One region of the Mycetocola sp. Y444 genome, then DNA from elsewhere that is predicted to be linked to it. Evidence: riboswitches for the same ligand, from Rfam matches in the RefSeq annotation. Region 1 holds a riboswitch; the other holds the start of a gene.
The links. A riboswitch is a leader RNA that binds a small molecule or an ion and turns the genes downstream of it on or off. The one in region 1 is predicted to bind glycine.
Positions count from the first base shown of each region.

Region 2: linked by a shared signal. The riboswitch ahead of gcvT (glycine cleavage system aminomethyltransferase GcvT) and the one ahead of AC1C2M_RS07320 (amidohydrolase) in region 1 are both predicted to bind glycine.

Region 1 covers NZ_JCAIUB010000002.1:113,626-125,074, reverse strand. Annotated here, with positions in the region: gene AC1C2M_RS07370 (anti-sigma factor) at 1-377, opposite strand, end outside; gene AC1C2M_RS07365 (RNA polymerase sigma factor) at 361-912, opposite strand; gene AC1C2M_RS07360 (fasciclin domain-containing protein) at 1,350-1,952, shown strand; gene AC1C2M_RS07355 (TerC family protein) at 2,016-3,203, opposite strand; gene AC1C2M_RS07350 (MarR family winged helix-turn-helix transcriptional regulator) at 3,339-3,830, opposite strand; gene AC1C2M_RS07345 (BMP family lipoprotein) at 3,994-5,067, opposite strand; gene AC1C2M_RS07340 (GntR family transcriptional regulator) at 5,198-6,013, shown strand; gene AC1C2M_RS07335 (hypothetical protein) at 6,010-6,786, shown strand; gene AC1C2M_RS07330 (ADP-ribosylglycohydrolase family protein) at 6,783-7,853, shown strand; gene AC1C2M_RS07325 (adenosine deaminase) at 7,862-8,851, shown strand; glycine riboswitch at 8,933-9,020, shown strand; gene AC1C2M_RS07320 (amidohydrolase) at 9,165-10,406, shown strand; gene AC1C2M_RS07315 (polysaccharide deacetylase family protein) at 10,403-11,299, shown strand; gene AC1C2M_RS07310 (SDR family NAD(P)-dependent oxidoreductase) at 11,299-11,449, shown strand, end outside.
Region 2 covers NZ_JCAIUB010000001.1:432,924-444,372, reverse strand. Annotated here, with positions in the region: gene gcvP (aminomethyl-transferring glycine dehydrogenase) at 1-1,860, opposite strand, end outside; gene gcvH (glycine cleavage system protein GcvH) at 1,860-2,234, opposite strand; gene gcvT (glycine cleavage system aminomethyltransferase GcvT) at 2,238-3,359, opposite strand; glycine riboswitch at 3,429-3,531, opposite strand; glycine riboswitch at 3,533-3,621, opposite strand; gene AC1C2M_RS02110 (NUDIX hydrolase) at 3,784-4,494, shown strand; gene nadA (quinolinate synthase NadA) at 4,491-5,789, shown strand; gene nadB (L-aspartate oxidase) at 5,792-7,390, shown strand; gene nadC (carboxylating nicotinate-nucleotide diphosphorylase) at 7,384-8,259, shown strand; gene AC1C2M_RS02090 (cysteine desulfurase family protein) at 8,243-9,421, shown strand; gene AC1C2M_RS02085 (hypothetical protein) at 9,452-9,700, shown strand; gene AC1C2M_RS02080 (GNAT family N-acetyltransferase) at 9,799-10,308, shown strand; gene AC1C2M_RS02075 (hypothetical protein) at 10,402-10,605, shown strand; gene AC1C2M_RS02070 (LysR family transcriptional regulator) at 10,722-11,069, shown strand; gene AC1C2M_RS02065 (DoxX family protein) at 11,191-11,449, shown strand, end outside.

The sequences.
Region 1 (11,449 bases):
GCAACGAGCAGGGCTGCCACCGGGCGGGGCATCCCCCTGCGGCGTTCGCGCCGGGGCCGGTCGGGCGACGCGCCCCGGGAGGCCGTCTCTCGGGTAGGTTCGACGCTGCTAACCACGGGCTGCGTAGCGACGTCACGCGGAACCGGTTCGAGTTCCGGCGACAGGTCGAGTTCTGCGTGGATCCGCTGCCACACAGAAGCGGGTGGTTCAACGAGATCGGTGGCGTCGCTGGAGCGTCCCGCGCTCACGAGACGCTGCAAAGCGCTCAGCTCCGCGCCACACACGGAACAGGCATCGAGGTGCTCTCGCTGTGCGGCATCCGGTGTGACTTCTCCGAGGGAGTAGAGAATCAGCTCGTCATCATCGAGGTGCGTCATCAGCCACCTCCAATCGCGTTCGCAACTTGCCGAGACTTCGCCGGATGTGACTCTTCACGGTGCCCAGGGGGATTCCTGTGGTCTCTGCGATCTCCGAGTGTGTCAGGTCGCCGTAAAACGCGAGCGCCATGACGCGCCGGGGAACCGGGTCGAGGCGTTCCAGCTCGTCGGCAATCATCAGCCGGTCGGCGACATCCACGATTTCGGGTTGTGCGCTTGTGCCCGCGGCATCCGCCCAGCTCTCTTCGATTCTTCGAAGGCGTGAGCGTGCTTCGAGCGCATCGGCGATGCGCCTGCGGGTGATTCCGACGAGCCAGGCGCCGAGCGACCCCCTGGTCTCATCGAAGGTTTCGCGACCGCGCCACGCTGCGATGAATACCTGTTGTGTCACATCCTCAGCGTCGGCATCGACGCCGAGGACCCGTCGGGCCAGGGAATACACGACGCGTGAGAATCGGGCGTATGCGTCGGCGAGCGCTCGCTCGTCACCCGCACTGAATCGCGCGGCGATATCGGCATCAGGGTGGTCCGTCACGTCGGTGTGTGACCTCTCGGTCCGGAGTCGCGGTTGAGACGTTGGAGTCGGTCGGTGCTCAGTTGAGCGCGCCGCCACCGATAGTCTCGACCATTCACCTCCCCGAGACCAGCCCCGCCCGTCGTCGAGCCGGGCTGGAGTGTGATCCGCTGACATCGCGTCCCGCCGTCGTGCCGTGCTGAATCCCGGCGGACGCCGGGATATGAGAAAGCGGGATGCGCCGCCGGAACCCAAGACAGAGGCACCCGGCCAGGATCAGGCGGACACACCCGCGCTCTCACAGGTACTTCCGCCTCAGCGCACGGTTTGGATGCACCCACGCTGAAAAAGTGTGGAAGTTTTTTTGGCTATGGCGCTGGCTCTGCGACTGTCGTATGCTCCTTCGCGGGAGGCACCCATTCGGGGCATAAAGATGCCATGACAAAGGAGTGCCGAACATGAAAAAGAAGAACACAGTCTCCGCGATCGTCGCCGCAGCAGCGGCCCTGATCCTCGTCGGACCGATCGCGCCAGCGAGTGCGCACGGCTCCACACCCCCCACCGGCTCCATCGTCGACGTCGCTGTCGCGGCATCCGGTGGTGGAACCCCCGACAACAACCCGTACGACTACGATCTGCTGATCCAGGCGTTGGGAGCCACCGGGCTGGCACCGGTGCTCGCAGACACCTCGCGTCGGTTCACGGTCTTTGCACCGAACGACCGCGCGTTTACCCGGCTCGTGACAGATCTGACCGGTGCGGCGCCCGCGAGTGAGGCTGCAGCGCTGACGACGATCACGACAGCACTCACCACGGAACAGATCAGCAACGTCCTGCTGTACCACGTGGTGCCCGACCGCTCACTCGGAGCGATCGAGGTTCTCCTCTCCAAGTCCATCACCATGGCGAATGGAGGGGTGATCAAACCACGGCTGACCACGCTCCGCGACGAGAACACGAGTCTTCGCGACCCGCGCCTCATTCTGAAGCAGCTCAACATCCGCGCGAGCAATGGTGTTCTGCACGGCATTGACCGGGTGCTCGTACCCGCGGTTCTCTAACCGACGGGGCCCGAAGGGGGTCGACGCTCTCCTGGAGAGCGTCGGCCCCTTTCGGGCTGAGCGTCACTTCGCCAGCGACTGGTCGTGCTCGTCGTGCGCCCGCTTGAGAAGCGCCATGAGTTCCGCCTCGTCGCGAACCCACTGACGGTACTTGGGCTGCAGGGATCGGATGGCCTCCTCCTCGACCACGAGCTGGGCGAAGATGCGATTGCGCTCGCTCTGGTCAGCCGTGTATTCGAGGTCAACGTATGAGGTTGCGTGGCGGCGCGCTCCGGAGATCGCGGCATGCGCTTTGCCCTTCGGACTCACCATTGACGCCACGACAGTGACGACGAGTACCCCAAGTATGAAGGTCAGAGAGACGCCGGTGCTGATCTCGACAACGGGAACGTGCTCACCATTGTTGATGAACGGCACGTTGTTCTCGTGCAGCGCGTGCAGGATCAGCTTGACGCCGATGAATCCGAGAATCGCGGCGAGGCCGTATGACAGGTAAACGAGGCGGTCGAGGAGCCCGTCAATGAGGAAGAAGAGCTGGCGAAGCCCGAGCAGCGAGAACGCCGTCGCGGTGAACACGATGAAGACGTCCTGCGTGAGTCCGAAGATTGCCGGGATCGAGTCGAGCGCGAAGAGAATGTCGGTTCCACCGATGGCCACCATGACGAGGAGCATCGGAGTGAGAACGCGCCTCCCGTTCTCGACAGTGAAGAGCTTGTCTCCGTCGTAGTGCTCGGATGTCGGGAGCACTTTCTTCGCCAACCGGATGATGAGGTTGTCTGCCTCGTCCTTTTCGTCTTTCTTCGGCTTGAGCATGTTGCCCGCCGTGAGCAGGAGGATGAGCCCGAAGAAGTAGAAAACCCAGGCGAACGAGTTGATGAGCGCTGCGCCGAGGAAGATGAACGCGGTGCGCGCGATGAGCGAGAACACTATGCCGAACAGCAGCACCTTTTGCTGGTCTTCACGGGGAACCCGGAAGCTCGACATGATGATCAGGAAGACGAAGAGGTTGTCGACAGACAGCGCCTTCTCGGTGATGTAGCCGGCGAAGTACTCCGAGCCGGGGCCGGTGCCTCCGAAAATGAGAACTCCGAGGCCGAAAACCAACGCGATGCCGATGTAGATCGACGACCAGATCGCCGCTTCCTTGAGCGTCGGAACGTGGGCCTTGCGCACGTGGAAGAAAAAGTCGAACGCCAGCAGCGCCAGGATGAAGACGATAGTGAGAGTCCAGATCAGGGGTGATACCTGCACGGTTCTGCTTTCGTTCGAGGCCGGCAATCGGTGCGCGCACCGCGGAGTCAGGACAAGCCTACGCGGGAGGGGTCTCGGGGTTCCAGAACGGATGCCGCGGCCAGCGATGCACGCCACCGATCCGCAGCGGCACGATCAGCTGCTCGAAGCCCCCAACTGCCTGAGCAAGGCTGCGAACTGGGCGCGCTGCTGGCTGGTCAGCACCTCGAGCTCGTCCGCCTCGAGCCGAACGAGAGCGATCATCGCCGCATCGACGCGCGCCGTGCCCTCGGCCGTCAAACGCGCCAGGTTGCTTCTGCCGTCATTGGGGTTCGGCTTACGCACGATCAAACCGCGCTCGTGGAGGTTTTCCAGGCGGTTGGTCATCGCGGGAGTCCCGATCATGGTTGCTCGCGAGAGCGCCATCGGACTCATTTCGTGGGGAGGGTCGACGCGCCGAAGCGCGGCCAGGACGTCGAATTCCCAGCTGCTCAGATCCGCTCGGCGGAACGCCTCTGCCCTCAGTTCGTTCAGGCGGAGCGCGACGCGACGAAGGCGCGACATCACATCAAGCGGAGTGAAGTCGATCTCCGGGATGCGCGTAGCCCAGGCGTCAACGAGCAGGTCCACCTCGTCGTCGTCGTTCATGCCGCCCACATCCCTCGAAGAACCCGCCGACGCGGTGATCCGCACAACGCCATGCGGTAAGTCTGCAGACTTCCCCATCCGCCGTGCAACCGGCACACCGAATGACATCGAGTTGGGGCCGCAATAGACGCGCGACTGAGCCAGCCGCAACCGCGGCCAGTGCTCAGCCCCGGGTCTTTACGTTCCCGTTGATGATGGATATGCGGAGCTCGTCCAGCCGCGCCTCGAGCTCGTCCGGAATCTCTGCCTCGAATTCGCCGAATCCGGCGAGGCCCGTCGCCTCGTTGTCGAGGTCTCCCACATACGGCGTCGGGTCGAATTCGCCGGTGCTCGCCTCATCGATGATCGAGACGACCGCGTTCGTCATCCGTTTCTCAACGCTCGTCAGCGCAATGTCAGCAAAGTCGGGTGCGGTGACGGAGATATCGGAATCGACACCGATCAGCATTGCGCTGTTTCCGTTGTCACGGATCGCCTCAGCCGCAGCCACGAAGAGCGGGCCTGCGACAGGGAACAGTACATCTGCACCCTGATCGATCTGCACCTGAGAGATCGACTTCGCCTGCACCTGGTTCACGAAGTCACCGACGAAGGTACCGACCTGCTCTTCGGCGTCCCACCCGGCGACCTTCGTCGGGGTCTGGTTCTCCTCCGCCCATGCCTGTGCCCCGTAGTAGTAGCCGTCCATGAACGACGTGACGGATTCGTTTTGGACGGCACCGAACGTGCCGATCGTGTGGGTCTTCGATTGGGCGGCTGCGAGGTAACCGGCGAGGTAGCTCGACTCGTCCATCAGGTACGTCACCGGCTTGAAGTTTGTAATCGATTCTTCGGTCTGGAAACCATCGACAGACACAAAGTTAATGTCGGGGTTCGCCGCAGCAGCGGCGTTTGCTCCCGCGTTGGCGTCGAAACCGACGCTGAAGATCAGGTTGCAGTCCTGCTCGATGAGGCTGTCGAGGCCCGGCGCGAAATCGTCCGAGGTGTCGGCCTCGAAAGCAATGGTCGCGACCCCCAGCTCTGCTTCGGCCCGGTCCAGCCCGTCGCGAACCTGCTCATTGAACGAGTTGTCGTTCCAGCCGCCGGCACCAGACACAGCACAGGCGAGGAAGTCTCCCGACTCCCCTGCGCCCTCCGGAGCGGCGCTATCGGGCGCCTGGCCACACGCGACGAGGGCCGGGAGGGCGAGAAAAACCAGGGTCGCCGTCGCTATCGCACGGGAGGAGCGGGAAGTCACAGGTATATCCAATCCGAAGGCAGGTTGGTACGATATAGATCCAATTGGCAATATTGGTATCATGGTTCTTCGCGAATCGGCTTGTCAATGAGCAATACAACGCTTGTGGTTGCACCGGAGGGAGTCATCGATGTCCGAGGCCATGGTTGGGTATGTTCGGAGCCACCTCGGCGGATCCGCGCCACTCTACTTACAGGTCCGGGATGCGATCGAGAGCTTTATCCAAAACGATGAGCTTCCGCATGGCACCCAGCTGCCGGTTGAGCGCTCACTCGCGGATGCCCTCGGGGTCTCCCGCGTCACGGTACGCAAGGCATACGAAGGCCTCGAACGCCACGGCGTTGTGGCTCGTCGCCGTGGTGCAGGGACCTTTGTCCAACGGAACCAGGTCCAGGGCAGCCTTCGGCTTCTCTCCGGCCTGAGTGATGAAGTCGGCGGCGGAGTCGACACCATCCGAACCCGTGTCGTTGAGCTGGGCTACCACGCCCCCAGCGCGAGCGCCAGACGCGAATTGGGGGTGCCCGACGATGCCCTGTCGACGATCAGGCTCGTGCGCGTCCGTTACATCGGCGACGTCGCCAGCACCTACGAGGTGTCATGGATGCCGGCGGCAATCGGTGCCAGCCTGCTCGGCACCGACATGACCGATAAGTCCCTGTTCCGGCTGCTTGTCGACGAGCAGGGAATCACCCTCGATCACGCCACCGAGACGCTCAGGGCGACCTCACTCGATCAATTCGAGGCAGAACAGCTCGAGTGTGCATCCGGAACGGCCGTCTTCCTGATCAATCGCACGACGTTCGACTCCGGCGGAAAGCCGGTCGAATACGCCGAGACCCTGCTTCGCGGGGACCGGTTCTACTACGTCACGACTCTCCACGCGGCAGACCAGTTACTCGCTGATCCCGGCAGGGTTACCACGGCGTTCACGCAGGAAAGCGCGTGACGGCATCCGTACCCCGAAGGCTCCGCGACCTGACCCTTCTGCCCGGCCCCGGAGACACGACGATCGTCGTGGCCTGCGATTCGGTCGGAGGGATCGGTGAACTGCCCGGAGACACTTTTCTCACCGAGAACAGGACAGTCGCCCACTTCGGCGCCCGGGTGCCGCTTCTGGAACTGATCTGCGCCGGCGCGAAACCATCGCTGATCGTCAATACGCTCTCCCTCTCGCTCGGGGCGGGTGGCCTGGAGATGATCGCGGAGTTCCGCGCACTGGCCGGCGAACTGGGGCTAGACCCCGACACCGGCGTCACGGGGTCCACCGAGGATAACGTGGCGGTCACAGCCACGGGCTTCGGTGTCACCGCCATCGGCACCGCGTCGGCGCTCACGGTCGGCAGCACCGAGCCCGGCGACAGCATCCTCTGCGTCGGTGTGCCACTGAGCGCTCCGGAACACCGGCTGGTCGTCGGCGACCCACGGATGCCGTCACTCGCGGAAACCCTCCGCATCGCCGCGACAGCGGGAGTGCACGAGTGCCTGCCCGTCGGGTCTCGGGGAATCCTGGCCGAACTGGCCGACCTCCTCAGCCCCTCCGGGCTCGCCGCCGAGCCTGTCGCTCACGACCTCGACGTGCACGCGACAGCGGGGCCGTCCACCTGCGTGCTCGTTTCGGCGACATCCGCTGCCGAAACCGTGCTGAGAAGCATCCGCCCCGACCTTCCGATCACGCGCATCGCCACCGTCAACTGCCCCAGACCGGAGCCCTCCAGATGACCTCCCAGACGTCGACACCGTCGACCCTCGACCCCATCCTGCTCGACCGCGCGCTCGGGACCGTCTACGGGGTAGCGCTCGGCGATGCGATGGGGATGCCGGGAGAACTGTGGTCCCGGAAGCACATCCAGGACCACTTCGGACGCATCGACAGGTTTCTCGACGGGCCGGACGGCCACTTCGTCGTGGATGGTTTCGTGGCGGGACAGGTGACGGATGACACGCAACAGATGCTGATGCTCGCTGAGTCGATGCTCTCGACCGGCGGAACCGTCGACGTGGTCACGCTCGCCAGGGACCTCGTCGCCTGGGCGGACCGGGTCGGCGCGTCAGAAGGGCACTTCCTCGGACCGACAAGCGCCCGGGTGATTACGGCCCTCCGCAACGGTGCGGATGCCACGGCCACCGGGGTGGCAGGAACGACAAACGGCGCCGCCATGCGGATTGCGCCCATCGGCATCGTCGGCATGCGGGGTGGAGACCTGGATGCCCTCGTCGACCAGGTCGAGGCGTCGTGCCGCATTGCCCACGGGACCAACATCGCCATCGCCGGGGCCGCGATGGTGGCCGGCTATATCGACAGTGCGATTACATCGGCGCTCACGGCAGATTCGGCCGTCGCCGCAACCGTCGAGACCGCGGCGAAAGCAGCTCTCGATGCGGGATATCGAGGGATGCAGCGGGGCGAAGACGTTGCTGGAGCGTCACTGACCGCACGCGCCGAATGGGGAATCACGCTCGCGGGCATGGGCATCGACGACGATGCGTTTCTCGAGAACATCTACAATATTGTCGGCAGTGGTACGGAAACCACGGAGTCCGTACCGGCCGCGATTGCCCTCGCTGTCAGGGCACAGGCTGATCCGCACCGCTGCGCGCTCCTCGCTGCCAACCTCGGTGGCGATACCGACACGATCGGGGCCATGGCCGTCGGCATGGCGGGAGCGGTTGGGGGGTTTGCGTCGATCGACGCGGACCTCGTCACCACACTCGACCGGGTGAACGGGCTTCCGTTCGCCGATGTCGCCACCCGGCTCGCCGCCCTGAGGCAGAGCTCCACCGAATAAGGCAAGGCATGAAACCGCTCGTCGAACTGCACGTCCATATCGAAGGCACCCTCGAACCAGAAATGGTGTTCGACCTCGCGGCCCGAAACAACATCCGGCTCCCCTACGCCAGCGTCGCCGCGCTGCGCGAGCTGATGCAGTTCGATGACCTCCCCTCGTTCCTTGACCTGTACTACGAGTGCTGTGCGGTTCTCCGCACCCCCGAGGACTTCCGCGACCTGATGCTCGCGTACCTCCGGCGGGCAGCTGTGGCCGGTGTCGCTCACGCCGAGATCTTCTTCGACCCGCAGACGCACACCCTCAGGGGCGTGCCCATCGACGACGTCATCGATGGGCTGCTCGACGGCATCGCGGCCGCGCACCACGATCTCGGGGTGACAGCCGGACTCATCCTGTGCTTCCTTCGTGACCGCCCGGTCACCGAGGCCGCGGCAACCCTCGAGTCAACCGCACACCGGGCAGGCGACCTGCTCGGCGTCGGACTCGATTCGGCCGAGGTCGGCTACCCGCCGCACCTGTTCGCCGACGTGTTCGAGCGAGCCCGCGAACTGGGACTCCGCACCGTTGCGCACGCTGGCGAAGAGGGCCCGGCGGAGTACGTTCTTGAGGCACTCGACGTGTTGGGGGCTGAACGCATCGATCACGGCATCCGTTCGCTGGACGACCCGGTGCTGGTCGAGCGCCTGCGGAGCGAGCAGACGCCCCTCACCATCTGCCCGTTCTCGAATGTGCGGTTGCGTGCGGTGGCGGATCTCGCCGGGCACCCGTTGAAGCGGATGCTGGATGCCGGGCTCAACGTCTCGATTCACTCCGACGATCCCGCGTACTTCGGCGGTTACATCGATGACAACTATCGCGAGGTCGAAGCGGCGCTCGGTTTGTCGGCCGCTGACCTCGACACGCTGGCCACGAATGCGATCAACTCGGCGTTCATCACCGAGGAGCGGCGCGGTGAGCTGCGGGGCGAGAGGCTCGTCGTAACCGGCGGGAGCCGATAACCGACATCCGACGGCATCGCACCCGTCACTGGACTGAAACACTATGCTGATTGACTAAATTCATAACTTCACATCTCCCAATGAATACCGCCTGGAGAGACCGGACTGGAACCGGCGCCGAAGGGGAAAACGCCCAAGAGCTCTCAGGCTAAAGGACAGGCAGAATTCGGGAACTCTGGAAAGTGGAACCCCATGGGTCCACACCGACGGTGCAAGCGGGAACGACCTTTCCGTGAATCTCTCAGGTCAGATACAGAGCGGGTGCCGCGATCCTACACGTGTGCCCGCCGCCTTTGAAAGTGAGATCTGACCCGTGACCAACATCCCCACCATCGAACCAGACGGCGCTCGACTCGCGAGCTATATCGATCTCTACAAACATCTGCACGCACACCCGGAGTTGTCCATGCAGGAGCATGCAACCGCCGATCTGATCGAGGAGAGGGCCCGCGCGATGGGCGCGGAGACCTTTCGTTGCGGCGGAACCGGGGTCGTCGCCATTATCCGCAACGGCGACGGGCCGACCATTGCCTTCCGGGCCGACATTGACGGCCTGCCCCTGGAGGAATTGACGGGCCTCGACTACGCGAGTGTCGACCACGGCGTTCTCGCCGATGGCACCTCCGTTCCGACCATGCACGCCTGCGGGCACGACGCCCACATCACGTCGGCGATCGCGGCCGGCGAACTCCTCGCCGAAAACACCGACCTGTGGTCGGGCACCCTCGTTCTGATTTTCCAACCGGGCGAAGAGACCGGAGCGGGTTCAGCGGCAATGATCGCAGACGGCCTGTGGGACAGGGCGCCACGTCCCGAGATCGTCCTCGGGCAGCATCTCTCACCGGCCACAGCGGGGACCGCGACCCTGCGCTCCGGAAACGTGATGTCTCTCGCGGATTCATGGGAGGTCACCATCAACGGCGTCGGAGCCCACGGATCCCGTCCCGAAGACGCCATCGATCCCATCGTGGTCGCAGCGTACACAATCACTCGGCTGCAGACGGTCGTCTCGCGCGAACTCAATCCCCAATCGGCAGCTGTCGTCACCGTCGGCACCTTCCACGCCGGGCTGAAAGAGAACATCATCCCGTCGAAGGCGGTGTTCACCCTCAACATACGGTCAACCGATGAAACGATCCGCGCTCAGGTGCTCGCATCCGTGCGCCGCATTGTGCTCGCCGAGTCCGCGGCGGCGGGCGCTGACGAACCGACCATCACCGAGTTGTACCGCTTTCCGCGCAACTACAACGATCCAACGGCAACGCCAGAGGTCGTCGCCGACCTCGCCGCCGCTCTCGGCCCCGAGAACGTCGATGGTTTTCGGACCCAGTCGATGGGAAGCGAAGACTTTGGCTGGCTCGGCGACAGCATCGGAGTCCCCACGGTGTTCTGGTGGTTCGGCGCGTATGCTCCCGGTCGTTTCGACAGCGGCGATGCCGTTCCGGGAAACCACTCAGCCCTCTTTGGTCCTGACGCTGACGCGGTCGTGCCGACAGGCATCCGTTCTGCACTCGCCGCAGTTCTGGGCCAGTTCTCGCGACGAGCCAAGCGATGAGCGAACAGCACCCCTGGCAGTGGGAAGACGCACGATGGCGCTCGGCTGTCACTGCCGTCCGTGCCGGCACGAGTCTGGCTCAAGAGTGGCCAAATGGCGCGAAGTCGGTGGTCGCGATCTCCTTCGATTCCGATCACGAAACGCCGAGCCTGCGAGACGGGAACCTCTCACCGGCAGCCCTGTCACAGGGAGAATTCGGTGCCCGCGTGGGTGTGCCCCGCATTCTCGAACTGCTTGAACGTCACGCCGTCCCCGCAACGTTCTTCGTACCTGCGGTGTGCGCCCTCCTGCGCCCGGACGAGGTGCCGCGCTATATCGCTCGCGGCCACGAGGTCGGCGTGCATGGCTGGATCCACGAACGTAACTCGCTTCTCGCCCGCGCCGACGAACTCGATCTGCTGACGAGGGCGCTCGAGGTACTCACCGCACAGGCCGGCGTGCGCCCGACGGGGATCCGCACTCCGTCCTGGGACTTCTCACCCGACACGCTCGGTGTTCTCCGTGAGCTCGGTTTCTCATACGACTCGTCGCTGATGGCCGACGATGAGCCGTATGAGCTGCTCGAACACGGCGACCCCACCGGAATCGTCGAGATCCCCGTCGAGTGGATTCGCGACGACGTGCCGTACTTCGGAATGGACCGGGCTACCGCGCTTCGGCCGTACACGCCACCTGTCGCTGTCGGCGAGATCTGGCGTGCCGAGTTCGACGCCTCGTACAACGCTGGGGGCGTCTTCCAACTGACCATGCACCCCCACGTGATCGGGCATCGCTCGCGCATCGCAATGCTCGATGCCCTCCTGACCCACATCAGGTCGCACTCCGACGTCTGGATAACGACGCACGGCGACCTCGCCCGATTCACCAGCAACACGACACCAAAGGAAAGCTGATGCCCTCACATGTTCTCGTCACCGGTGCAGCGAGCGGACTCGGCCTCGCAACGGCGCGGAGGTTCGCCGAGCAGGGCGCCGACGTCTCACTCGTCGACTATCGAGCTGAAGCGGTTGCCGCCGCCGCACAGGACATCCGGGATGCAACCT
Region 2 (11,449 bases), on a different contig from region 1:
GACGTTGCCCATGTCGTCGCAGGCAACGACGACGACCTTCATGCCGGCTAGCACCGCGGATGCCGCGTTCGTGCCGTGTGCGCTGGACGGGATCAGGCAGGTGGTGCGGTTCAGATCACCGTTCGCGCGGTGGTAGCCGCGAATGGCGAGGAGCCCGGCCAGCTCGCCCTGGCTGCCCGCGTTCGGCTGGAGCGACACGGAGTCGTATCCGGTGACCTCGGCCAGCCAGCTCTCGAGCTGTTCGATCAGGCCGAGGTAGCCGAGCACGTCCGCCTCGGGGGCGAACGGGTGCAAGCTGGCGAACTCGGGCCAGGTGATCGCCTCCATCTCGGTCGCGGCGTTGAGCTTCATCGTGCACGAACCGAGCGGGATCATGCCGCGGTCGAGCGCGTAGTCGCGGTCGGCCAGCTGCTTGAGGTACCGCATCATGGCGGTCTCGGAGTGGTGCGTGTTGAACACCGGGTGGGTGAGGTAGTCACTCGAGCGCCGCAGCTCCCCCGGCAGCCGCGTGGACTCGGCGTCACCCGGAGCGGTAATACGCTCCTCACGAGAGAACCCGAACGCGACGACGACAGCGCGGAGATCGGCATCCGTCGTCGTCTCATCGACCGAGATCCCCACAGTTGCGTCATCGACGAGGTGCAGGTTGATGCCGAGCTCACGAGCGCGCTCGATGATCGTCGCAGCCTCGCCCGGCACGTGCACACGCAGCGTGTCGAAGAATGACTCGCTCGCGAGCGTGAGGCCGTAGCTCGTGAGAACCGCGGCGAGGGCGTCCGCCCGACGAGCGGTCTCTGCGGCGATCCGACGGATGCCGACCGGCCCGTGATAGACGGCGTACATCGAGGCCATCACGGCGAGGAGCACCTGTGCCGTGCAGATGTTCGACGTCGCCTTCTCACGGCGGATGTGCTGTTCGCGCGTCTGCAGCGTGAGCCGGTAGGCCGGGTGACCGGCGGCATCCTGGCTGACGCCGACGAGCCGACCCGGCAGCTGCCGTTCGAGCCCCTTGCGCACAGCCATGTAGCCCGCGTGCGGGCCGCCAAAGCCCATCGGCACGCCGAAGCGCTGGGTGGTGCCCACCGCGATGTCCGCACCGAGTTCACCGGGAGAGGTGAGCAGCGCGAGCGCGAGCAGGTCGGCCGCGACGACGGAGAGGCCACCCTTCTCCCTGATCGATGCGAGAACGGATGCCGGGTTCCACACACGTCCTGATGCACCCGGGTACTGCACGAAAACGCCGAAAGCAGCGTCGGGCAGCTCCGCTCCACCGGCAAGGTCGAGCTCGACGAGGTCGATGCCGACCGCCTCGGCCCGGCTCGCGAGGAGCGCCTTGGTCTGCGGGAAGGCATCGGCGTCGACCACGAACACCGTCGAGGTGAGCTTCGAGGCCCGCCGCGCGAGCAGCATGCCCTCGACGACAGCGGTCCCCTCGTCGAGCATCGACGCGTTGGCGGTGTCGAGGCCGGTGAGGTCGGTGACCATGGTCTGGAAGTTGATCAGAGCTTCGAGTCGGCCCTGCGAGATCTCCGGCTGGTACGGCGTGTACGCCGTGTACCAGGACGGATTCTCGAGCACATTGCGCTTGATCACGGCCGGCGTGAGAGTGCCGTAGTAACCGAGCCCGATCATCGAGGTCCGCACCGTATTCGAGCCGGCGAGCTCGCGCAGTTCGGCGAGCGCTTCGCGTTCCGTGGCCGCGGCGGGGATCGACGAACTCGCCAGGTCGGCGACGTGGATGGACTCCGGCAGTGCCGCCTCGACGAGCGCGTCGACGGTGTCGTAGCCGACGGATGCCAGCATGCTCGCCTGCGCAGCGGCATCCGTTCCGATGTGACGCTCAGAGAACAGCTCGCGCATCACTCACCGACCAGCGCTGAGTACTCGTCCCAGCTGAGCAGGTTCGACGGCAGCTCGGTGAAACGCACCCGGATGAGCCAGCCATCGCCGAACGGATCGCTGTTGACGAGTGCCGGGTCGTCGATGACGGCGGCGTTCGCGTCGACCACCGAACCGTTGACCGGCGCGAAGAGCTCGCCGACCGACTTGGTCGACTCGATCTCGCCGACGACGGTTCCCGACGCGAGCGTGCTGTCGACGGCGGGGAGTTCGACGAAGACGACATCGCCGAGCTTGTCTGCGGCGAAGTCAGTGATCCCGACGGTCGCAATGTCACCGTCGATCTCGAGCCATTCGTGTTCCGGGGTGTACTTGAGTGTGGTCTTGTCCGACATGGCTTACTTCTCTCTCCGATAAAACGGCAGTGTGGTGACAGTTGCGGGAATTCGTGTGCCTCGAACGTCGACGGCGAGTTCGGTGCCGGGCGATGCGGCGGCGGGGTCCACGTACGCCATCATGATCGGATGCCCCAGCGTCGGTGACAGCGCACCGCTCGTTACGGTTCCGACCTCTGCATCGCCGGAAACCACCGGGTAGCCGGCACGGCCGGCACGCCTGCCCGCCGCGGTCAGCCCGACGAGCACGCGAGCGTCGTCCGCCGGCCCGGCCTCGACAGCCGCCCGACCGACGAAGTCGCCCTCTTTGGAGAGTGCGACCACCCGGCCGAGAGCGGCCTGTACGGGCAATGTCTCAGTGCCGAGTTCGTGGCCGTACAGCGGCATCCCCGCTTCGAGGCGCAAGGTGTCGCGGCTCGCGAGCCCGGCAGGGACCAGCCCGTGCGCTTCGCCCGCTTCTTCGAGAGCGCGCCACAGCGGCACGGCCGCGTCAGCCCTGAGGTAAAGCTCGAACCCGTCCTCGCCGGTGTAGCCGGTCCGCGCGATGACGAGCGGAACTCCATTGAAAAACCCGTCGGTCGCCCGGTAGTAGCGGAGTTCATCGAGAGGGACACCGAGCTCACTGAAGCCTGTCGTCTGCTCGAGGATCGTCCGCGAGTTCGGGCCCTGGACGGCGATCAACGCGTAGTCGTCGCTCTGGTCGTCGACGGTGACGTCGAACCCGGACGCCCGCTCCGACAGCGCGGCGGCAGCGGCATCCCGGTTGCCCGCGTTGGCGACCACGAGATACGTCGTGTCACCGAGCCGGTAAACCACGACGTCGTCGAGGATGCCGCCTGCCTCGGTGAGCAGGAGGCTGTACTTCGCCTGCAGGACGTCGATCGACGACAGCCGTCCGGCGAGGGCGAAGTCGAGGAATCGGCCGGCATCCCGTCCGTACACGAGGATCTCGGCCATGTGAGAGAGATCGAAGATGCCTGCGGCGTTCCGGACCGCCGCGTGCTCCGCGAGATCGCTGGTGTAGCGCACCGGCATCTGCCAGCCGGCGAAATCGGTGAAGCTCGCTCCGAGCTCGGAATGGACCGCGGCGAGCGGGCTGGTGCGTTCTGGTGCGGGGTCTGACACGAGTTCTCCAGGTGTCGCCGGGGCGACGATCGCAAAAAGCGGCTGCGGCACTCAAGGTGCCTGAGGAACTCCCTCTCTGTCATGGGCCTGAGAGTTTCGCTCGCGCAGCCGTCGATCACGGCTGGCGGCTTTCACCGTCGGCGGAACGCCAGGCGTTCACTTTCCAGAGTGGCCAGTTCGATGCGGTACAGAGACCTGAGAGATTGGCAGGGAGGCTTGCTCCTTCGGTGCCGGGCAAGCCCGGCTCTCCCGCATCGCGTGTGCGGCCCGATATTCGATTTTCGCCCAGCCTACAGTGAGGCGCACTCAGAGTGCTCGGCATCTCAGAGAAAATCTGGCGGGATATTTCTCTTCAGTTCGGGTCATGTTGACACTAAGATGGGTCTAGTTATAGTCATGGTGACTTTAACTGGAAGGATTCGTGATGGCCGCACACGCAGCGCCCGTCCATGTCGCCGTTTCGACGGTGATCTTTGCGCTTCGGCCATCACCGGTCGATGGCCGCATGACCGTGTGGCTCCCCCTCGTGCGGCGCATCCGTGATCCGTTCGTCGGTATGTGGGCTCTCCCGGGCGGACCTCTCGAACCCGACGAGGACCTGGCGGAGTCCGCGGCACGCACCCTCGCTGAGACGACGCTGCTGACTCCGCAGTACCTCGAGCAGCTCTACGCGTTCGGCAACACAGACCGCTCCCCCGGCGAGCGCGTCGTCTCAATCGTCTACTGGGCCCTGGTGCGTTCCGATGAGGCCGACATCGCCGTCGAGACCGAGAACGTTCGCTGGTTCGAGGCTGATTCGGTGCCCGAACTCGCCTTCGACCACAGCCTCATCGTGGAGTACGCGCTGTGGCGGCTCCGCAACAAGCTCGAGTACAGCCACATCGCCTCCGCCTTCCTCGGCGACACCTTCACCCTGTCCGAACTGCGCGAGGTCCACGAGGCCGTGCTGCAGAAGTCACTTGACGCTGCCAACTTCCGGCGCCAGATCGAGGGCTCCGGGCAAGTGGTACCGACCGAGCAGCTTCGGACAGGAGGCCGGCATCGCCCCGCCCGCCTCTATCGATACGCGGCAACAGTGGAGACCAACGGGCCCCTCGGCCGCTCGCGTACCGACCGCTCACAAGGAGCATCATGACCCTCACCGCCTCCGTCGACAGCACGCTCATCGAGATCGCCGCCGGCACTGCGCCCGGCGCCGCGTGCAGCCCCGACCTCGTCCAGAAACCCTGGCTGTTCGACTCCCGGCCGCCGGGTTATGGTCCGGGTTCATCGATGGGCGACCTGATTCCCGTCGGTTCACCGCGCCAGGGTGAACTGCCCGCGTTCTACCGCGAGGCATCCACCGAGGAACTGGACCGTCGCATCCGTTCGGCCAAAGAGACGCTGGGGTCGAAGCTCGTCATTCTCGGGCACTTCTACCAGCGCGACGAGGTCGTCGCGTACGCCGACTACGTCGGCGACTCGTTCCAGCTCGCGAACGCGGCGAAGGCCCGTACGGACGCAGAGGCCATCGTGTTCTGCGGCGTGCACTTCATGGCCGAGACGGCAGACCTGCTCTCGACCACGTCACAGTCGGTCATCCTGCCCAACCTCGCCGCCGGCTGCTCGATGGCCGACATGGCGAACATCGACCAGGTCGAGGAATGCTGGGAGGAGCTCACCGAGCTCTACGGCACCGAACCGGATGCCTCGGGGCGAGTCCCCGTGGTCCCCGTCACCTACATGAACTCCTCGGCTGCGCTCAAGGGATTCTGTGGCCGCAACGGCGGTATCGTCTGCACCTCCTCGAACGCGGAAACCGTGCTCGAGTGGGCGTTCGAACGCGGCCAGCGCGTGCTGTTCTTCCCCGACCAGCACCTCGGGCGCAACACGGCAAAGGCGATGGGCGTTCCGCTCGAGCGGATGCCGATGTGGAACCCGAACAAGCCGTTCGGCGGCAACGACGCGCTCGCGCTCCAGGCTGCCCAGGTCATCCTCTGGCACGGCTTCTGCTCGGTGCACAAGCGCTTCACCGTCGAGCAGATCGAACGGGCCCGCGTCGAGCACCCCGGTGTTCGCGTGATCGTGCACCCGGAGTGCCCGATGCCCGTTGTCGACGCGGCCGACGAATACGGCTCGACCGACTACATCCGCAAGGCGATCGAGGCGGCACCCGCCGGTTCCACGTTCGCGATCGGCACGGAGATCAACCTGGTGCAGCGGCTTGCAGCTGAACACCCCGAGCACACGATCTTCTGCCTCGACCCGGTCGTCTGCCCCTGCTCGACGATGTACCGCATCCACCCGGGCTACCTCGCGTGGGTCCTCGACTCGCTCCTCGAGGGGGTCGTGCTCAACCGGATCACCGTGTCGGACCACGTCGCCGAACCCGCTCGCCTCGCCCTCGAACGGATGCTCGCGGCGAAGCCTCCAGTGCACACGGGAGGCTGATCGTGAAGCGGGTGATCGTCGTCGGGTCCGGAATCGCCGGCCTCACAGCCGCGCTCACGGCGAGCGCCGAACACTCCGTCACCCTGATCACCAAGGGTGCTCTGGGCATGAGCAACACCCGCTTCGCCCAGGGCGGCATCGCGGGCGTGATGTTCGACGACGACAGCGTGAACGCACACATTGCCGACACCCTGGCCGCGGGAGCGGGACTGTGCGACGCGGAAGCCGTCGCCGTGCTCTGCTCGGAAGGCCCCGCGCGCATTCATGAACTCGTCGCGCTCGGGGTGGCGTTCGACAGGCACGAGGGCGAGCTCGCGAAGGGCCGTGAGGCCGCCCACTCCTACCCGAGGGTCCTGCACGCCGGCGGTGACGCCACAGGTGCCGTGATTGAAGCGGCTCTCGTCGATCGCCTTAGGGCCAGCTCCGTCACCGTGCTCGAGCGCGCCTTCCTCCGCGACCTCGTGCTGGAGGACGGCCGGGTCAGCGGCGTCGACCTGCAGGATGCCGACGGCGCCCGGTTCCGGCTCGACGCCGACGCGGTGCTCCTGGCGACGGGCGGCGCCGGCCAGCTGTACCCATACACGACCAACCCGTCGGGTGCCACGGGTGACGGAGCGGCCGCCGCGCTTCGGGCTGGTGCCGTGCTCGCGGACCTCGAGTTCTACCAGTTCCACCCGACGGCCCTCGTCACGGCGGCCAACTTCCTCATCTCAGAGGCGGTGCGGGGCGACGGGGCGGTACTCCGCGATGCGACAGGCACCCGGTTCATGCCGGGCATCCACCCCGCCGCCGAGCTTGCGCCGCGTGATGTCGTCGCGAGGGGCATCGCCGCGACGATGGTACGACAGGAAGGCCGACCGGTCGAGCTGGACGCGACGGCGCTCGGCGCCGACTACCTGGCGGCACGGTTCCCCGGCATCGACGCCGCCGTGCGAGCCGCCGGCATCGACTGGTCTCGCGAGTCTGTTCCCGTAGCGCCCGCCGCCCACTACTGGATGGGCGGCATCGCCACCGACCTCGACGGCCGCACGTCGATCCCCGGCCTGTTCGCCATCGGCGAGGTTGCCCGCACCGGTGTTCACGGCGCGAACCGCCTGGCGTCGAACTCACTGCTCGAGGGCGCGGTGTTCGGACGTCGGGCGGCGTCGGCGGTCACAGGCGACCTCTCCCTCGCCGCGCGCTTCGACGGAGTGCGATCGGCGTCCGAGGCGCGCCCCCGAGCCGACACGGGCTCGCCGGCTGAGCGCGCTCCCGGCGAGGTGCCGCCGTTCTCCCGGGGCGCCCTGCAACAGCTGCTGTGGGCGAGCGCCGGGCTGAATCGGTCGACCGCCGGTCTCGAGCTAGCCTCCCAGATCCTGGAGGGCTGGAGCATGCTCGACCTCCCGAATGCCACCGAGCACGACCTCGAAGACTGCAACCTGCTCGCCCTCGGTCGAGCGCTCGTCACCGCTGCGCTGGCCCGCACCGAGTCCCGCGGCGCCCATACCCGCACGGACTGTCCGGCCACCGACCCCGGCCAGGCCGCGCCCATCCTGCTGACGGATGCCGCTACGACCCGTTCTCCAGTTTCCGAACACTCCCGAGAGGCCCTCCCGTGCTGACCCAGCAACACATCGACCGTGTCGTCGCGCTCGCCCTCGACGAGGACGCCCCGTGGGGCGACCTCACGAGCGAGACGCTCATCCCGGCGTCGGCATCGGCGACAGCGCGGCTTGTCGCCCGAGAACCCGGGGTGTTCAGCGGCGGTGCCGTCTTCGTGGCGGCGTTTCGCCTCACCGACCCCGCCATCGCCGTCGACCTGCTGCTGGCCGATGGCGAGCCGTTCGAGGCGGGCGACGTCCTGGCATCCGTCACCGGTCCCGCGCGCGGCGTGCTGCAGGCCGAGCGCATCGCCCTCAACTTCGTGCAGCGGATGTCAGGAATCGCGACGCAGGCGGCACGGTACGTCCAGCAGGTTGCCGGCACGAAGGCGCGCATCGTCGACACCCGGAAGACGACACCTGGCCTTCGCGCGTTCGAGCGCCACGCCGTCCGCTCCGGCGGTGGTTTCAACCATCGCTTCTCGCTCTCCGACGCCGTGATGGCAAAGGACAACCACCTCGCGGTCCTCACGGCGGGCGGCATCTCCGTCACCGATGCTCTCCTCGACGTTCGTTCCCGCCTGTCGCACACGACCCACCTCGAGGTGGAGGTCGACCGCCTCGATCAAATCGAACCGGTACTCGCCGCCGGTGTCGACACGATCATGCTCGACAACTTCAGCCTCGACGAACTGCGGGAGGGTGTCGCGCTCGTCGCCGGTCGCGCGATCATCGAGGCGTCGGGAAACGTGACCATCGACACCGTGGGCGAAATCGCCCGCACCGGGGTCGACGTGATCTCGTCGGGCGCGCTGACCCACAGCATCCGCTCGCTCGATCTTGGCCTCGACGTCGCACTCTCGGCGGATCCCGATGCTGTACCTCGATAACGCGGCGACGACACCGGTGCGCCGGGAGGTACTCGAGGCCATGTGGCCGTACCTCGCCGCCGAGTTTGGCAACCCATCCAGTGTGCACACCGTCGGCGAGCGCGCGGCAATCGCGCTCGCCGATGCGCGCAGCAGGGTCGCCTCGGTTCTCGGCGTGCGTGCGAGCGAGGTGGTGTTCACCTCCGGCGGCACCGAGGCCGACAACCTCGCGATCAAGGGCATCGCGCTCGGCAACCCGCGCGGCAGGCATCTCGTCACGACGGCGATCGAACATGAGGCCGTACTCGAATCGGTGGATTACCTCCGTCGACTGCACGGCTTCACTGTGTCATTCGCGCCGCTCTCCCCCGACGGCATCGTGACGCCCGAGGCGCTCGAGGGCGTGCTGCGCGATGACACGACGCTCGTCTCGGTGATGTACGCCAACAACGAGATCGGCACGATCCAGGACATCCCCGCGCTCAGTGCCTTCGCCGCGACCCGAGGCATCCCGTTTCACACGGATGCCGTTCAGGCTGCGGGCTGGCTCGACCTGTCAGTTCCCGCCCTCGGCGTGGATGCACTGTCGCTCTCCGGTCACAAAATCGGCGCACCGAAAGGCGTCGGCGTGGTGACCCTGCGAGGTCGGCTGCCCATCGAGCCGCTTGTCCACGGTGGTGGCCAGGAGCGGGCGAGGCGCTCGGGCACCGAGAATGTGGCGGGTGCCGTTGGGCTCGCGACGGCTCTCGAACTGGCCGAGGGTGAGAGAACGGATGCCGCCGCGCGGCTGACAGCGCTGCGCTCGGAGTTCACGTCCCGCGTTCGCGCACTCGTTCCGACGGCTGTGCCGACGGGGCACCCCGTGCAACGCCTGCCCGGCCACGCATCGTTCTGCTTCCCCGGCACCAGCGGAGAGGCGGTGCTTCTCGAGCTGGAACGGCACGGGTTCGTGTCTTCGAGTGGTTCGGCGTGTGCCGCGGGCAGCGACGAACCGTCGCACGTCCTGACAGCGCTCGGAGTGTCGACAGAGGTCGCGCGCACCGCGGTGCGCTTCACGTTTCCGGCATCGATCACGGCCGGGCAACTCGAGGAGGTGGCGCACGCTGTGGCGGCATCCGTTCGATCGGTCACGCGCATCGGAGCTGGCTCGGTGGCAGCCGTGGAATCGCCGAGGGTCTCTTGACAAGGGTGGGCCGGAGCGTACGGTGAGGCCATGGAGAAGCCACAGGAGCCGGGTCGGAGATTCGGCAAAAAGAAGGCTCGTCCGGTCGACGAGAACTACGACCTCAGCAACGAGGAGATCGTGGCTCCCGAGCTCGCCATCCTCAAGAACTGGCTGCCGGCGGCGAACCCGACCGATGGTCAGCCCTACCGTGAGAGCCGGGCACAACGCTCGGCACCGAGGAAGCCGCCGGGGCGCATCTACCCGAAGGCCATCGACTCGGATTCCGGCGACTTCTAGTCCCAGCGGTGGTCAGGGGCTGAGCGAGTGCTCGGTCGACGCCGCAACCCGCTGCTCCAGCGGCGTGCGCCCCCGTCACCTCGTGGGACACTGAGCGGGTGCTCGCTAAACTGCCTCTCCCCGCTGCCCTCGATACCGGCCTGCCGGTAACCCTTCGCCGCGCGACGCGGGAAGACCTCGGAGCGTTGACGGCTCTCCTCGCTGACGATCCGATCAGTGCGGGACGCGGAGATCGAGCCGACGAAACGGATGCCGCCGCGTACGCGGGCGCACTCGGCGAGTTGATCGATGATTCCTCGAACGAGGTCATCGTTGCCGTCGCTTCGGACGACACTGTCATCGCGACCATGCAGCTCACCAGGGTGCCCGGCATGGCCAGGCGCGGTGCAACCCGGTTGCTGGTCGAGGCGGTGCGGGTCGGAAGCGGGTCTCGCTCGAGCGGCATTGGCGGAGCCATGATGCGATGGGTGACCGGTACCGCGGCTCCCGCACTCGGCGCCAGGCTCGTTCAGCTCACTTCCGACAACGCGAGAACCGACGCCCACCGGTTCTACGAACGGCTCGGATTTGTCGGGTCTCATCGCGGTTTCAAGTACCAGGTCGACTGAGTCCGGCTGGGGTTGTCGAGCGCCCGAATACGGGTGCTCGACGTCAAATGCAAGCCCTTGAGCGTCATCGATCGGGCCGCATACCGTGAAGGCATGACAACAGACAGCAGCGATACGACAGGCAACCGTGACGACGAGCTGACGGCGAAAAAGAGTTCGGAACCATCGTCGGCGACCAGCAGCCGCGATGAGGAACCAACCACTCTGACCGGCGAACGCTCGGCGAGCGCCGAGACCGGGAGCGACAACATCCTGCCGACGCCGGAGCCCACCGAGGGTGGCGCGCCTGCGCCCTAGCCCTCGTGGAGCGCCGGTCGCTGGCCAGCACCGGCGCTCCGATGAGGCTCGAGCAGGTGAACACGCGTACCCTTGGCATCTGGGCGTGTTTCTCACGCCCGACAAGAATTGAGAACATGGATACCATCGCGCTTCGCCGTTTTGTGGCCGCTGCCGAAGAACTTCACTTTGCGCATGCAGCGAAGCACCTCAACATTCCGCGGTCGACGCTCATCGCCTCGGTCCGTGAACTGGAGAACGAACTGGGCACTCCCCTGTTCGACATGAACGCGTCGACCACGACGCTCACCCCCGCTGGAGCCGAGCTCCTCGCAGACCAGCAGAAGAAGCTCGCGGCGACAGCGGCATCGGTGCAGAACAAACCACAGCCCGCCGGCGGCAAGGCGAAGGCGTCGAAGGGCAAGGGCCGGACGCCCGCCGTGAAGGGCCAGCCGCGTCCGGGCAAGCGACGCCAGTCCCGCTGAGCCACGCTAAGTTCCGCTGGGTTACGCCCGGCTGCCACTGAGGGACGCCGGCACCCCGCGAAAATGTAGCGGATTCCAAATTCATGCAGTGTCTGCACGTATCCGGGGTTAGGCTGAAGAGATGACTCACGCGGAAACACCCACGCCCGTCCGACGCACGTCGCTCGCAGCGACGGTCGCGCAGGTCATCCTGGGCCTGTTCCTGCTGACCGCCGGCGTCGGCCACCTCACCGTCGCGAGGAATGCGTTCCAGGCGCAGGTTCCCATCTGGCTGCCCATCGATGTCGACTTCGTGGTCGTGGCATCCGGCATCGTCGAGATCGTGCTCGGGCTGTCTCTTCTCCTGCTCTGGCGCTGGCGGGTGCCCGTTGGCTGGATCG